Regions from separate parts of the Streptomyces sp. JLBJ103 genome, predicted to be linked through region 2. Evidence: riboswitches for the same ligand, from Rfam matches in the RefSeq annotation. Region 2 holds a riboswitch; each other region holds the start of a gene.
The links. Region 2 has a riboswitch for cyclic di-AMP ahead of AC4BEG_RS20575 (transglycosylase family protein). Riboswitches for the same ligand answer to the same signal wherever they lie in the genome.
Positions count from the first base shown of each region.

Region 1: another riboswitch for cyclic di-AMP. It lies ahead of AC4BEG_RS15520 (M23 family metallopeptidase); the one in region 2 lies ahead of AC4BEG_RS20575 (transglycosylase family protein).
Region 3: another riboswitch for cyclic di-AMP. It lies ahead of AC4BEG_RS08265 (M23 family metallopeptidase); the one in region 2 lies ahead of AC4BEG_RS20575 (transglycosylase family protein).

Region 1 covers NZ_CM177089.1:3,557,556-3,562,116, forward strand. Annotated here, with positions in the region: gene AC4BEG_RS15510 (hypothetical protein) at 1-176, shown strand, start outside; gene AC4BEG_RS15515 (aldo/keto reductase) at 235-1,179, opposite strand; gene AC4BEG_RS15520 (M23 family metallopeptidase) at 1,335-2,561, opposite strand; cyclic di-AMP (ydaO/yuaA leader) riboswitch at 2,573-2,714, opposite strand; gene AC4BEG_RS15525 (PP2C family protein-serine/threonine phosphatase) at 2,971-4,281, opposite strand.
Region 2 covers NZ_CM177089.1:4,656,648-4,661,208, forward strand. Annotated here, with positions in the region: gene AC4BEG_RS20565 (cytochrome P450 family protein) at 1-219, shown strand, start outside; gene AC4BEG_RS20570 (transglycosylase family protein) at 367-1,422, shown strand; cyclic di-AMP (ydaO/yuaA leader) riboswitch at 1,676-1,866, shown strand; gene AC4BEG_RS20575 (transglycosylase family protein) at 1,874-2,560, shown strand; gene eno (phosphopyruvate hydratase) at 2,830-4,110, shown strand; gene AC4BEG_RS20585 (FtsB family cell division protein) at 4,270-4,561, shown strand, end outside.
Region 3 covers NZ_CM177089.1:1,921,689-1,926,249, forward strand. Annotated here, with positions in the region: gene AC4BEG_RS08250 (bifunctional acetate--CoA ligase family protein/GNAT family N-acetyltransferase) at 1-485, opposite strand, end outside; gene AC4BEG_RS08255 (HPr family phosphocarrier protein) at 722-1,003, shown strand; gene AC4BEG_RS08260 (GntR family transcriptional regulator) at 1,167-1,928, opposite strand; gene AC4BEG_RS08265 (M23 family metallopeptidase) at 2,158-2,943, opposite strand; cyclic di-AMP (ydaO/yuaA leader) riboswitch at 2,958-3,120, opposite strand; gene AC4BEG_RS08270 (M16 family metallopeptidase) at 3,337-4,561, opposite strand, start outside.

The DNA of each region.
Region 1 (4,561 bases), 1.1 Mb from region 2:
GGGGATGGCGGGAGAAGGCCGGGAACGGGACGGCGGCCGCGCTGAGCGGGATGTACGTCGCCGCCTTCGCCGGGTCGCACCCTCTTGCCAAGAAGGTCGGGGCCTGGCCGTCGGTGTTCGCCGTCGCGGGTGGGGTTGCCCTCGCGTCCTGGGCTCTGGCTGACCGGCGTTCGTAGGGGTCCCTGCGTTCGGTCGCGGCGGGCGGAGTCGGTTTCCGCCCGCCGCGTTCGCGGCTCAGGCCGAGGCGTTGGTCAGGAGGTCCAGCTCCGGCTGGGTCAGGTTGAGGTCCGCCGCTGCCAACAGGGGCGGGAGTTGGGCCAGGGTGCGGGCGCTGGCGATCGGGGCGGCGACCGTGGGCTGGGCGGCGAGCCAGGCGAGGGCGACCGTGGCGAGCTCGGCGCCGTGGTGCGCGGCGACCTCGTCGAGGGCGGCGAGGACCTTCCTCCCGCGCTCCGTCTCCAAGTGCTTGGCCGCGCCCGTGGAGCGCGAGCTGTCGACCGTGATGCCGGGGCGGTACTTGCCGGTGAGGAAACCGGTGGCCAGCGCGTAATAGGGGACGGTCGCCACACCGTGGCGGGTGACCACGTCGGCGAGCTCGCCTTCGAAGGTGTCGCGTGAGACCAGGTTGTAGTGGGGCTGGAGGGCGGCGTAACGGGCCAGGCCCTCCTGGGCGGAGAAGGTCAGGAAGGAGTCGAGCCGCTCGGCGCTGATATTGGAGGCCCCGATCTCGCGGACCTTGCCCTCCCGGACCAGTGCGTCCAGGGTGGTGGCGATCTCCTCCACCGACACCGACGGGTCGTCGTAGTGGGTGTAGTAGAGGTCGATGTAGTCGGTGCGCAGACGCCGGAGGGAGTCCTCGATACCGGACCTGATGGCGGCCGGGGACAGTCCGCGGGGCTTCGGGCGGCCGGCGCCGACCTTGGTGGCGAGGACGATGTCGGAGCGGTTGCCGCGGGAGGCGAACCAGTTGCCGAGGACGGTCTCCGACTCCCCGCCCTGATTGCCGGGCGCCCAGACCGAGTAGACATCGGCCGTGTCGATGAAGTTGCCGCCCGCCGCGGTGTAGGCGTCGAGCACCGTGAAGGACTCGGCCTCGTCCGCGGTCCAGCCGAAGACGTTCCCGCCGAGGGAGAGCGGGGAGACGGAAAGGTCACCGATCTTCTGCTTGTTGTCAGCCATGCGTTGCTTCAACGCCCTTGCGGGTGGCCTTGTTCCGGGGGCGGAGGTGCCGGGGGTTCCGGGCGCTCCCCGACGTTCCGCACACAAACCGGCGGCCCTGGCGTCAAGGGGGGAGAGAGCGCCAGGGCCGCCGGAGTATCGGGAGAGCGGGGGTATCAGGGGGTCAGGCCGTGGTCGCGCAGCCAGGGCATCGGGTCGATCGGGGAGCCGCCGCCGGGGCGCACCTCGAGGTGGAGGTGCGGACCGGTCACATTGCCGGTGGCGCCGACACGGCCGATCACATCACCGGTGCTCACCTTGCCCGAGGTGACCACCATGGACGACAGGTGGCAGTACCAGATCTCGGTGCCGTCATCGAGCTTGAGCACGATGCGGTAGCCGTACGAACCGGCCCAGCCCGCCTGGGTGATGGTGCCGCTGTGCACCGCCTTGGCGGGGGTGCCGGTCGGGGCGGCGAAGTCCTGGCCGGTGTGGTCGGCGGACCACATGTCGCCGGCCTGGCCGAAACCCGCGGTGAGGGTGTAGGAGGCGACGGGGAGGGTGTACGCGGCGGCCAGCTTGGCGCGGCGCTCGGCCTCGGCCTTGCGCTCGGCGGCCTCCCTGGCCTTGCGCTCCGCTTCCTTCTTCGCCGCGGCGGCCTTGGCCTTCTGCTCCGCCGCTTCCTTGGCGGCCTTGTCCGCGGCCTGCTGGGCGGCGGCCTTGGCCTTCGCGGCGGCGGCCTTCGCGGCCGCGGTCCGCTCGTCCTCGTCGGCGGCGGTCTGCTGGTTCTCGGCCTGCTGGAGGATGCGGGCGCGCAGCGCCTCACCGGCGTCGGTGGTGCCGCTCGCCTCGTCCTGGGTGGTCAGTCCGGCCTGGGAGAGGGGAGCCGCGCTGGTGGTCGCGGAATCGCCGTCGTCGGAGACCAGCGAACCGATGCCGGGAATGTCCTTGGCGTCCGGGAGCTTGTCCTCGACCGCGTTGGCGACATGGGCGAGGTCGGGCATGGATATGGGGGCCGCCGGGCGGTCCTTGGCGCTCGCCATCCCGCCCGCGCCGACCGCCGCGATGACACCGACGCCGAGGACGGCGCCGCTGCGCGCCATGGTCCCGCCCCGCTGCTTCACCACGCGGTGCCGGCCGCGCAGGGAGACGGACTCCTCGGTGGGGTTCCACTCCTCCCAGGTCTCGGCGTCGAAATCCGGACCCGCCGGGCCGTCGACGTCGTCCACCGCGTACTCCGCGCGGTCACCGTCGGCAGCGAAGTCCCCCTCGGTGGCGAATCCGCCACCGGGCCTCGTGCCTCCCCTGGCATCGAACCCGGGGCCATAGGCGGTGGCGGAGCCGGGACCGAAGCCCGGCGCACGGTATGGAGCCTCGTCCAGGACAGACCTGTTGGACGCCACGGGGGCGCACTCCTTTCCTTCCCTCTCGCCTACCGGGTTAGCTGACGGGTTCGGAGCAGGAAGGTCTCCTACGGGTCAGGTTCGACCCGATTCACCCCAAGGTGGTGGTTCCCCGGTTCCCTTGGTGCTTTTGTGGTGCAGTGGTGCTGCTACCGCTGTGCGTTACGGGATTCGGCGACGGCGCACGGTGCCGTCCTGGCGACGGTTGTGACGACCGCGCTGCGTTATCGAACGTTAATAGAGAGCGCTATGTGATTCCAAGCTGTTCTGAGGAATCGACGCAGCTTTGCCATGAACTTTGCGACCAAGCCTGGACAGATGGGGGCGAGTCAACCCTCCGGGGCGTGATCAGCAAAACCCTGGAAGCGCTGATCGTGCATCAATTGTTATGCGCAGCGGGCATGTACGGCTACGGAGCGTGGCCAGGGCCCTTCACGAGTCCCTCACCGTCGCCGTTGCCCTGGCCGTTACCGGTCCCCCGGCCCGGCCCCGTGGAGCGACGGCGGAGCGCGAGCAGCGCCATGTCGTCCGACGTCCCGCCGCCCGTGTGCCGCTCGACATCCGCCACCAGCGCGTCCAGCAGCTCCCCCGGGCCGCCGAAGCGCTGACCGCGCAGCCGGTCCTCCGGGTCGTAGAAGGCGCCCTCCCGGTCACGCGCCTCCGTCACCCCGTCCGTGAAGAGCAGCAGGGTCGCGCCCTCGGCGAAGCGCAGCTCCGTCACCCGGTCCGGCCAGCCGCCCAGCTCCCCCATCCCCAGCGGCAGCGCCGATGCCGCCGGGTCCACCCGGCGCACCGTGCAGCCGCCGCCTTGGCCGCTCCGACCGCTCTCGCCGCTCTGGCCCGGCCGACCGCGCCGGACGTCCTCGCCGTCCTCCCCGTCCTCCCCGTCCTCCAGGAGCAGCGGTGGCGGATGGCCACGGTTGATCACCCGGAGCGTCGAGTCACCGCGCGGGATCTCGGCCAGTACGGCCGTGGTGAACCCTTCGAACCCCTCGAGGTCGGCCCGCCGCGCACCCTCGCGCTGCAACGCCCGCTCCAGCCGCCCCGCCAGCCCCTCCAGCGTCGTCTCCTGCTCCGCCGCCTCCCGGAAGGAGCCGATGAGGATCGCGACCGACTCGACGGCCTGGAGCCCCTTGCCGCGTACGTCGCCGACGACCAGACGTACGCCGTGCGGGGTGTCCTGCACGGCGTACAGGTCACCGCCGATGGCGGCGTACTTCTCCGCGGCCACATAACGCGCCGCGACGTCCAGCCCTGCCAGCCGGGCGGGCGGTACGGGCAGGACGGCGCGCTGAGCCGCCTCCGCGATGCCGCGCGCCGAGGCCAGCCGCCGGTCGCTGCGGCGTACGAGGCGGTTGATGAGGATCGCGAGCAGGGTGACGGTCGCGACGGTGAGGATTTCGGCCAGGGCTTGCCTGGGGTCGTCCACACCGTGCAGCTCGGCCAGCGCGACCGCCGCGGCGAGGGCGAAGACCGCCGTGATGACGGTCGCCCGCAGCCGGAAGAGCGAAGCGGCGACGAGCGGGGCGGCGGCGAGGAAGGGGCCCGCCGTGTAGGTCGCCGGGGTACTGACGTCGAAGACGACCCCGACGACGAGCAGCAGTGCCGGGATCCAGCGCACCAGCCGCCGTCCTGACGTCCCCCTGGGCGACTCGTCGGCCAAACCGGTGCCCGCGGTGGCCCCGGCGGGTCCGTTCGCGGCGTGGGTGTCGACGAGCATATGGAGGCGGGTCTGGGGGCGCGTACGGGACCGGGCCAGGCGCGCCCAGGTCGCACCCCGCTCCGTACGGGCGCTCGTACGAGCCCCGTTCCCTCGCAGCCGCACCGTCTCTCCCGCTTTCCCTGGTCCGCAGCCGGAGCGCCCGGTCCTCACGGCCGCCGTCCGTCACTCCAGGCTTCCGGCTGACGGGCCGCCAGGCGAATCGGGTCGTCCATGTGGGTGGGCGGGGCATCGGGGGCGTACGACGGACGCCAGGCGGGTCCGTGCGGCTTCCCCGTGC
Region 2 (4,561 bases):
CGGACCGACAACCAGCACTTGGGCTACGGCCACGGCATTCATTACTGTCTGGGCGCCCCGCTCGCCCGGCTGGAGGCGCAGACCGCGATCGGCACCCTGCTGCGGCGGCTGCCCGATATCCGGCTTGCGGTGGATTCGGATGATCTGCGGTGGCGCGGTGGGCTGATCATGCGCGGACTGCGCACCCTTCCGGTGACCTGGAATTCCCCGGGCCGCTGAACCGCCGAAGGCCCGTGCCGGGCGACATAAGTGACGAATGATCAGCGGCGTGACCGGGGCGTGACCTGGGATACATCGGCTTGTGATGATCGGGTGCCGTCGCTATGTTCAACCGACAACTCAGCCGCCGACACGAGAGGCCACCACATGCGTTCCGGGAACGGTCGACACCGCCGCCCCCGTCAGGCTCCGGCCATCGTCGTCGCGGCGGGCGTAACGGGTGCCGGGCTCGCCATCCCCCTCTTCGGGGCCAGTGGCGCCCAGGCCGCCTCCACCGCCACCTGGGACAAGGTCGCCGAGTGCGAGAGCGGCGGGATGTGGAGCGCCAACGAGGGCAACGGCTTCTACGGCGGCCTCCAGCTCACCCTGGACATGTGGAAGAGCTACGGCGGTACCGCCTACGCCCCGCGCCCCGATCTGGCCAGCCGCTCCCAGCAGATATCCGTGGCCCAGTCGATCCTGGACGACCGCGGCCCGGACGCCTGGCCCAGCTGCGGGGTGAACGCGGGACTCGCCGACGGTGGTGACGCCCCCGAGGTGAACCCCGGCTTCACCCAGCCCCCGTCCGTCGGTCAGCGCGGGGACGTCGGGAACGACGGGGAGGACCGCGAGCGCGACGGCTCCTCGTCCGAGGACCGCGGTGACTCCGCCGGGGACCGTGGTGACGTCGCCGAGGACCGCGGCGCCGCGTCGGACTCCTCCGGCTCTTCGGACGACCAGCGCCGGACACCCGGCCAGGACGAGGAGCGCGGAAAGCCCTCCCCGTCCGACTCGCCCAGCGGAGAGGGCGCCGACTCCCAGTCGCCCTCCCCGTCGCACACGAAGGGCGCCGACTCCACGGACATCCCGGAGTCTCCGGACGCCTCGGATTCCCCGGGCGAGGAGTCCCCGGACGAGAGCGCCGACCCCACGCCCACCGGACGCCACCGCGGCTCCGCGGACCCGGACGAGGGAGACAGCGGCAAGGAGACCCGGCGGCCCTCCGGACGGCATGCCTCGCGGGACGGCGCGGACCGCGCCGAGGAGCCCTCGGACGACGGCTACACCGTGCGGCCCGGTGACAGCCTTTCAGGCATCGCCGAGCGCCAGGACCTCGCGACCGGCTGGCACGGCCTCTACAAAGGCAACGAAAGCCTCATCGGGGACAATCCGGATCTGATCGTCCCCGGTCAGCGACTGGATCTCAGCGCCAAGGGGCGGTAGTTCGGGGTGAATTGCCCGATCTGGCTCCGATGAGATATAGATCTCGTCGCAAAATCCGGAGCGCACCCCCTGCCCGATTCTCCTCACCCGGTCCCACCTGCGTAGATGTGGGCCGGGTGAGATCAGTTACAGCAGCTCTCGCTGTGAATGGGGTGTTTGAACCTTCTCGGTGGGTGTGATTACCGTCTTTCCGCTCGCCACCGCGGGCACCGTCGATCGTCACGCCGAGTCCTGCCGGCGGTCGGGGGGAACCGACGCGTCAGCGCCGAAGGCAGGAGCGGGGGACCCAAGGTAGGTGCCGAATGGCCTGTGGACACGGGCTCGTCGGCTTGGGGTGAAGCCGGGCGCGATCGATCGTCGATCGTTCGTCGATCGTTTGTGAACGGCCGGGCAACTCACGTCCGAACCCGACAGCTCACCTCGTAGGCGTCGGTGAGGAAACGAACCAACGATGCTCAAGTCCAACGGCAAGCACCGCCGCCCGTCCAAGGCCACCCGTATCGCCGCGCTCGCCGGTCTCGCGGGCGCCGCCGTGGCCGCCCCGCTCCTCGGGGCCACCTCCGCCTCCGCCGCCACCACTGCCCAGTGGGACAAGGTCGCGCAGTGCGAGTCCGGCGGCAACTGGTCCATCAACACCGGTAACGGCTACTACGGCGGACTCCAGTTCTCGAGCTCCACCTGGGCCGCCTACGGCGGCACCTCGTTCGCCCCCACGGCCGACAAGGCCACCAAGGACCAGCAGATACAGATTGCCGAGAAGGTTCTCGGCAGCCAGGGCAAGGGGGCCTGGCCGGTCTGCGGTACGGGTCTGACCACCGGCGGCACCCCGTCCGGCTCGGGTTTCTCGGGCTCCGGTCAGCAGGAGTCGCAGGCCCCGGCGCCCAAGCCCGCGCAGCCCAAGCCCGCGCAGCCGAAGGCCGAGACCCGCTCCGAGCCCGACCGCGCCGCGCGCCACGAGACCCGTGGGCCGGTGAAGAAGGGCGACGGCGAGTACAAGGTCAAGGCCGGTGACACCCTGGGCAAGATCGCCGAGGCCGAGAAGGTCGAGGGCGGCTGGCAGAAGCTCTTCGAGCTGAACAAGGACATCATCGAGCAGGCCGACCTGATCTACCCGGGCCAGCAGCTCCACCTGAGCTGACCCCGGTCCGGCTGAGCTGACCCCGGTCCGGCCGAACGGGCCGGAGTCGGGTCCCGTCGATCACGCGTCGACCACGAGCCCCGGCCGGGCGCGCCGCCCCGCGGTGTGTCCCGGCCGGGGCTCATCGGTTGATGGAAAATGCAGATATCCGCGTCTAAATCTGCCTTTTTGTGCCACGTCCTGTCTCGCGGGACGAGCAACGGGGGGTGCAGCCCTCCGGTCCGGTTAGGCTCGTGCTGCTACCGCAGACACATACGAAGGAGAACCTCGTGCCGTCCATCGACGTCGTCGTAGCTCGCGAGATCCTCGACTCGCGAGGCAACCCCACGGTCGAGGTCGAGGTCGGCCTCGACGACGGCAGCACGGGCCGTGCCGCCGTTCCGTCCGGTGCCTCCACCGGAGCCTTCGAGGCCCTCGAGCTCCGAGACGGCGACAAGAACCGCTACAACGGCAAGGGCGTGGAGAAGGCCGTCCTCGCCGTCATCGAGCAGATCGGTCCCGAGCTCGTCGGCTACGACGCCACCGAGCAGCGCCTGATCGACCAGGCGATGTTCGACCTGGACGCCACCCCGGACAAGTCCTCGCTCGGTGCCAACGCCATCCTCGGTGTCTCCCTCGCTGTCGCGCACGCCGCCTCCGAGGCGTCCGACCTTCCGCTCTTCCGGTACCTGGGCGGCCCCAACGCCCACCTGCTGCCGGTCCCGATGATGAACATCCTCAACGGCGGCTCGCACGCCGACTCCAACGTGGACATCCAGGAGTTCATGATCGCTCCAATCGGCGCGGAGTCCTTCTCCGAGGCCCTGCGCTGGGGCGCCGAGGTCTACCACACCCTGAAGTCGGTGCTGAAGGAGCGGGGCCTGTCCACCGGCCTCGGCGACGAGGGCGGCTTCGCGCCGAACCTCGACTCCAACCGCGAGGCCCTGGACCTGATCGTCGAGGCGATCAAGAAGGCCGGCTACCAGCCGGGCCAGGACATCGCGCTGGCGCTCGACGTGGCCGCCACCGAGTTCTACAAGGACGGCTCCTACGAGTTCGAGGGCAAGTCCCGCAGCGCCGCCGAGATGACCTCCTACTACGCCGACCTGGTCGCCGCGTACCCGCTGGTCTCCATCGAGGACCCGCTGAACGAGGAGGACTGGGAGGGCTGGAAGACCATCACCGACCAGCTCGGTGACAAGGTCCAGCTGGTCGGCGACGACCTGTTCGTCACCAACCCGGAGCGCCTGGCCCGCGGCATCGAGAACGACACCGCCAACGCGCTGCTGGTCAAGGTCAACCAGATCGGCTCGCTGACCGAGACCCTCGACGCCGTCGAGCTGGCCCAGCGCAACGGCTTCAAGTGCATGATGTCCCACCGCTCCGGCGAGACCGAGGACGTCACCATCGCCGACCTGGCCGTGGCCACCAACTGCGGCCAGATCAAGACCGGTGCCCCGGCCCGCTCCGAGCGCGTCGCCAAGTACAACCAGCTGCTGCGCATCGAGGAGATCCTGGACGACGCCGCGGTCTACGCGGGCCGATCCGCCTTCCCGCGCTTCAAGGGCTGACCGCCGACGCGCGTCCGCCGGAAGACGCGAGGTACGCGCTCGGCACGGTTGCGCGTTCGACCTGAGTAGCAGACACGTCTGACGCACGTCCCCGGCCGCGGTCCCGTACCGTGGCCGGGGACGGCGTCACTCAAGCGAAGTCATCACCGGGGAGGCGATGTGCCGGCGGATCGGTTCTCCACCGCGACCAGGCTCAGGGCGCTCGGCGAGCACGCCGCCGCCCGGGTCTACCGGGTGCGCGCCCGTCGCCGCCGCGGCCGGCTCACCGGCCGGGCCGCCCTGCTCGCGCTGGTCGTCTGCTCGATGGTGGTGGCGCTGGCCTATCCGATGCGGCAGTACATCTCCCAGCGCTCGCAGATCGCCGACCAGCGGCGCGAGGCCCAGCAGACGCGCAAGGACGTGAAGAAGCTGCGCGAGAAGAAGGCCCGGCTCCAGGACCCCGCCTACACCG
Region 3 (4,561 bases), 2.7 Mb from region 2:
AACACCTTGATCATCTTGATGTTGGCGGGCAGCACCTCGGCGGCGAAGCGGCGGATGCCGCGTTCGCGCGCGACCGCGGCGATGTGCTCCAGGAGGGCGGAGGCGACACCACGGCCCTGGTGCGCGTCCTGGACCAGAAAGGCGACCTCGGCCTCGTCGGCGGGCGCACTGGCGGAGCGGCCCCGGCCGTCGATGCGGTCGTAGCGCACGGTGGCGATGAACTCGCCCCCCACGATCGCCGCCAGACCCACCCGGTCGACGTAGTCGTGGTGCGTGAAGCGATGGACGTCGCGGTCCGACAGACGCGGGTAGGGGGCGAAGAAGCGGTAGTACTTCGACTCGTCGGAGACGTGCTCGTAGAAGCTGACCAGCCGCTGCGCGTCATCGGGGGTGATGGGGCGGATCTGGGCGGTGCCACCGTCCCGTAGCACCACATCGGCCTCCCAGTGGGTCGGGTAGGCATGCTGGTCCGGCGGCGTCGGCATGGGGCAAGCCTAAGGGCCGGGCGGCCATCGGGAGCAGGTCCGAACGGGCCCGTCCGGATCCGGCAGCCGGTCCGAATGGTGGACCCCCTTGCGTCGGGGCCGGGTGTCGCGGGAAGGTCCGTATCGGACCGGTCCGGACACAGCCGGGCTCACTCGGGCATCGTTCGGGTGAACCCGGACACCGTATGATTTTGGTCTAGACAACAGCACACCCGTCACACCTGAAGGGCAACACCATGGCTGAGCGCCGCGTCACCATCGGCTGGGCCGAGGGCCTGCACGCCCGCCCTGCGTCGATCTTCGTCCGGGCGGCCACCGCCGCAGGCGTCCCCATCACGATCGCCAAGGCCGACGGCACCCCGGTCAACGCCGCCTCCATGCTGGCCGTGCTCGGCCTGGGCGCGCAGGGTGGCGAGGAGGTTGTCCTGGCCTCCGACGCGGACGACGCCGAGGTCGCGCTCGACCGCCTGGCGAAGCTCGTGGCGGACGGTCTCGAGGAGCTTCCCGAGACCGTCTGACCCACCGGGTGATTCGGCTGCCCCGTATTCCGCCGGGTCCTTTCTCGTACGACAGGGCCGCGGTGACCGGAATGGTCACCGCGGCCCTGTCGTTTCCGAATTCCTGCCCCTGACAAAACTTTGCCAAAAGGGCGGAGCCGGAAACTTTTATACGCGAGCCATGTTAATTCCGCCCGCTCGCCGTGTTGACGGAATGTTTCGAAGTCCTCACCTGAGCCGGACGGCGCAGCCGGAATTCCGAGAGCGCGCGCTCGGTGTGCGCGGTGGCGAGGATCCTCGCGCGGTCCGCGTCACCGCGCGCGACCGCGTCCACCAGCGCGCCGTGCTCCGCCCAGGACTCCACGGCCCGCGCCGCCGGATCGGACCGGTCGGCGGCGGCCCGCACCGGCCACTCCGACTGCCGCGCCGGAGCGGCCGCGTACACCCAAGCGATCTTGCGGCGCACCTGGACCAGCAGCGCGGCCAGGCTCGGACTGTCCGACGCCTGGGCGAGCGTCTCGTGGAACCAGTCGTCCAGCGGCCGCAGTTCACCGAGGGAGCCGCGGCGGGCCCGCTCCTGCCCGAGCCGGACCAGACCGCGCAGCACCTTCAGATGGGCCTCGGTGCGGCGCTGGGCGGCGCGGGCGGCGCCCAGCGGCTCCAGCAGCCCGCGGATGTCGAGGAGGTCGGCCGCCTCCCGCTCGGAGGGCTGGGCGACACAGGCGCCCGCGTGGCGCCGGGTGGTCACGAACCCCTCGGACTCCAGGGTGCGCAGGGCCTCCCGCACGGGCACCCGCGAGACGCCGTAACGACGGGCGAGCAGTTCCTCGGTGAGCCGGCTGCCGGGCGGATGGACACCGGAGACGATGTCGTCGCGAATCGCCGCGCACACCGCGTGCGCCGAAATCCGCCGACCACCCGGAATCGCGGCCGCATCCCCGGTCACTTCCGGTCCCCCCACTGTCGAACCTCCGCCTTAATCCCAGCGAAACGCACCCGATTGCCGGGCGTTCGACAACTCTATTCCAAACCGAGGGAATTTCCGATGGCGGACCGGAATTCATGGATATTTTTGGTCAGTCGGGCGGGTTGCGCATGCCGAAGGCCCCGTCCGGTCCGGCGGACGGGGCCTTGGCACGGTCTGGTGCGCGGAGGGTGTCCTCGCGCGGGGTGGGTCAGACGTTGACGCCGTGGGAGCGCAGATACGCCACGGGGTCGATGTCCGAGCCGTAGTCGGGGCTGGTGCGCGCCTCGAAGTGCAGATGCGGTCCGGTGACGTTGCCGGTGGCGCCCGAGAGGCCGATCTGCTGGCCCGGGGTAACCGACTGGCCGACCGAGACGTTGATCGAGGACAGGTGGCCGTACTGGGTGTACGTGCCGTCCTTCATCTTGATGACGATGTTGTTGCCGTAGGAGCCGCCCCAGCCCGCCTCGACGACCTCACCGGAGCCGACCGCGTGCACCGAGGTGCCCGAGGCGGCGTGGAAGTCGATCCCGGTGTGGCTGCCGGAGGACCACAGACCGCTGGACGCCTTGTAGGCGGTGGAGACGTAGGAGCCCGAGATCGGCGCGACGAAGGTGTTGAGGCGCTTGCGCTCGGCCTCGCGCGCGGCGCGCTCCTTGGCCTCGCGCTCCGCCTTGGCCTTCTTCGCGGCCGCCTCGGCCTTCCTGGCGGCCTCCTGACGGGCGATGGTCTCGGCCCGCGCCTTGGCCGCGGCCTCCGCGGCGGCGGTCTCCTGGGACTGCGCCTGGGCCTGGATCTGGTCGGCCAGTCCCTCATCGATCACGATCGCCTGCTGCAACCCGGTCTGCTCGGGAGCTGGCTCCTCGGCGGCGAGGGCGGGACCGGCGATACCGGCGACCACACCCGAGGCGACGGTGGTGACTCCCGCGATGTTCGCGCCGGTGCGGACGGACCGTCGGGGACGGCGGTGCTTCCCGGTGGCACGGGTGAACGCCATGCTGTGGCGCACTCCTTTCCTTCCTTCTCGCCTACCGGGTTAGCTGACGGGTTCGGAGCAGGAAGGTCTCCTACGGACCCCTCGCCCCGAAGGACAAGGCGCCCGATTCACCCCAGGGGACTTTGGGTCCCCGGCTCCCCTGGCTCGCGCCGTACGGGGACTCGGCGATGGCTGCTCGTGCCGCGGGCGCGGCGTGCGGATGGCGAACAGCCGGACTGACGCTAAACGGGCCGTCTTTCGATCACCAAACAGATCCGGATTTTTGTTGCCCTCCCCACAAACCAAACAGCCAACCTCCCTATAAAACGGGCATTCGGAAGGACCCTGACATCGCACACGATGCCAGGGTCCTTCCGCTGACGGCCCGTTGGACGGCCGGAGGTCCTGCCGGGGTCAGCCCGAGACGACGCTCACCTCACCGATGCCTAGCGCGCGGACCGGCTCCTCGATCTCCGAGGCGTCCCCGACCAGCACCGTGACCAGCCGGTCCGCCGGGAAGGCACTCACCACCGCGGCGGTGGCCTCCACTGTCCCGGCCTCGGCGAGCCGGGCGTACAACTGCGCCTGGAAATCGTCCGGAAGATGCTGCTCGACCTGATCGGCGAGGGTGCCCGCGACCGCGGCCGCGGTCTCGTACTTCAACGGGGCGACGCCTACGAGGTTCTGCACGGCGACATCCCGCTCGGCGTCCGTCAGCCCCTCCTCCTTCACGCCGCGCAGCACCTTCCAGAGGTCCTCCAGCGCCGGGCCGGTGACCTCGGTGGCCACCGAGCCGCTGATCGCCAGCATCGCGGCGCCCGTGGACCCGCCGGACGGCGAGGAGGCCGTGGAGCGCAGCACCTGGCAGAAGGAGCGCACCCCGTAGGTGTAGCCCTTCTCCTCGCGCAGCACGCGGTCGAGCCGGGAGGTGAGGGTGCCGCCCAGGCAGTAGGTGCCCAGCACCTGGGCGGGCCAGACGCGGTCGTGGCGGTCGGCGCCGATCCGGCCGAGCAGCAGCTGGGTCTGGACCGCGCCGGGCCGGTCGACGATCACCACCCGGCCGGTGTCGTCGGCCACGATCGGCGGGACCGGCCGGGGCGCGGCCGGTCCGCCCGTCCAGGCGCCGAGGGTGTCGGCGAGGGCCTGATCGAGGTCGACCCCGCTGAGGTCGCCGACCACGACCGCGGTCGCGGTGGACGGGCGGACATGCGCCTCGTAGAAGGCCCGCACCGCCGCGGCGTCGATGCCCTCGACGGTCTCCTCGGTGCCCTGGCGGGGCCGGGACATCCGCGACTCGGCCGGGAACAGCTCCTTGGACAGCGCCATGGAGGCGCGGCGGGCCGGGTTGGCCAGCTCGTGCGGGATCTCGTCCAGCCGATTGCGCACCAGCCGCTCGACCTCGCTGTCGGGGAAGGCGGGGGCGCGCAGCGCGTCGGCGAGCAGCCCCAGCGCCTTGGGCAGCCGGGAGACCGGGACCTCCAGGGAGACCCGCACGCCCGGGTGGTCGGCATGGGCGTCCAGGGTGGCGCCACAGCGCTCGAGCTCGGCGGCGAACTCCTCGGCGTCGTGCTTGTCGGTGCCCTCCGACAGGGCGCGCGCCATGATCGTGGCCACTCCGTCGAGCCCGGCGGGCTCGGCG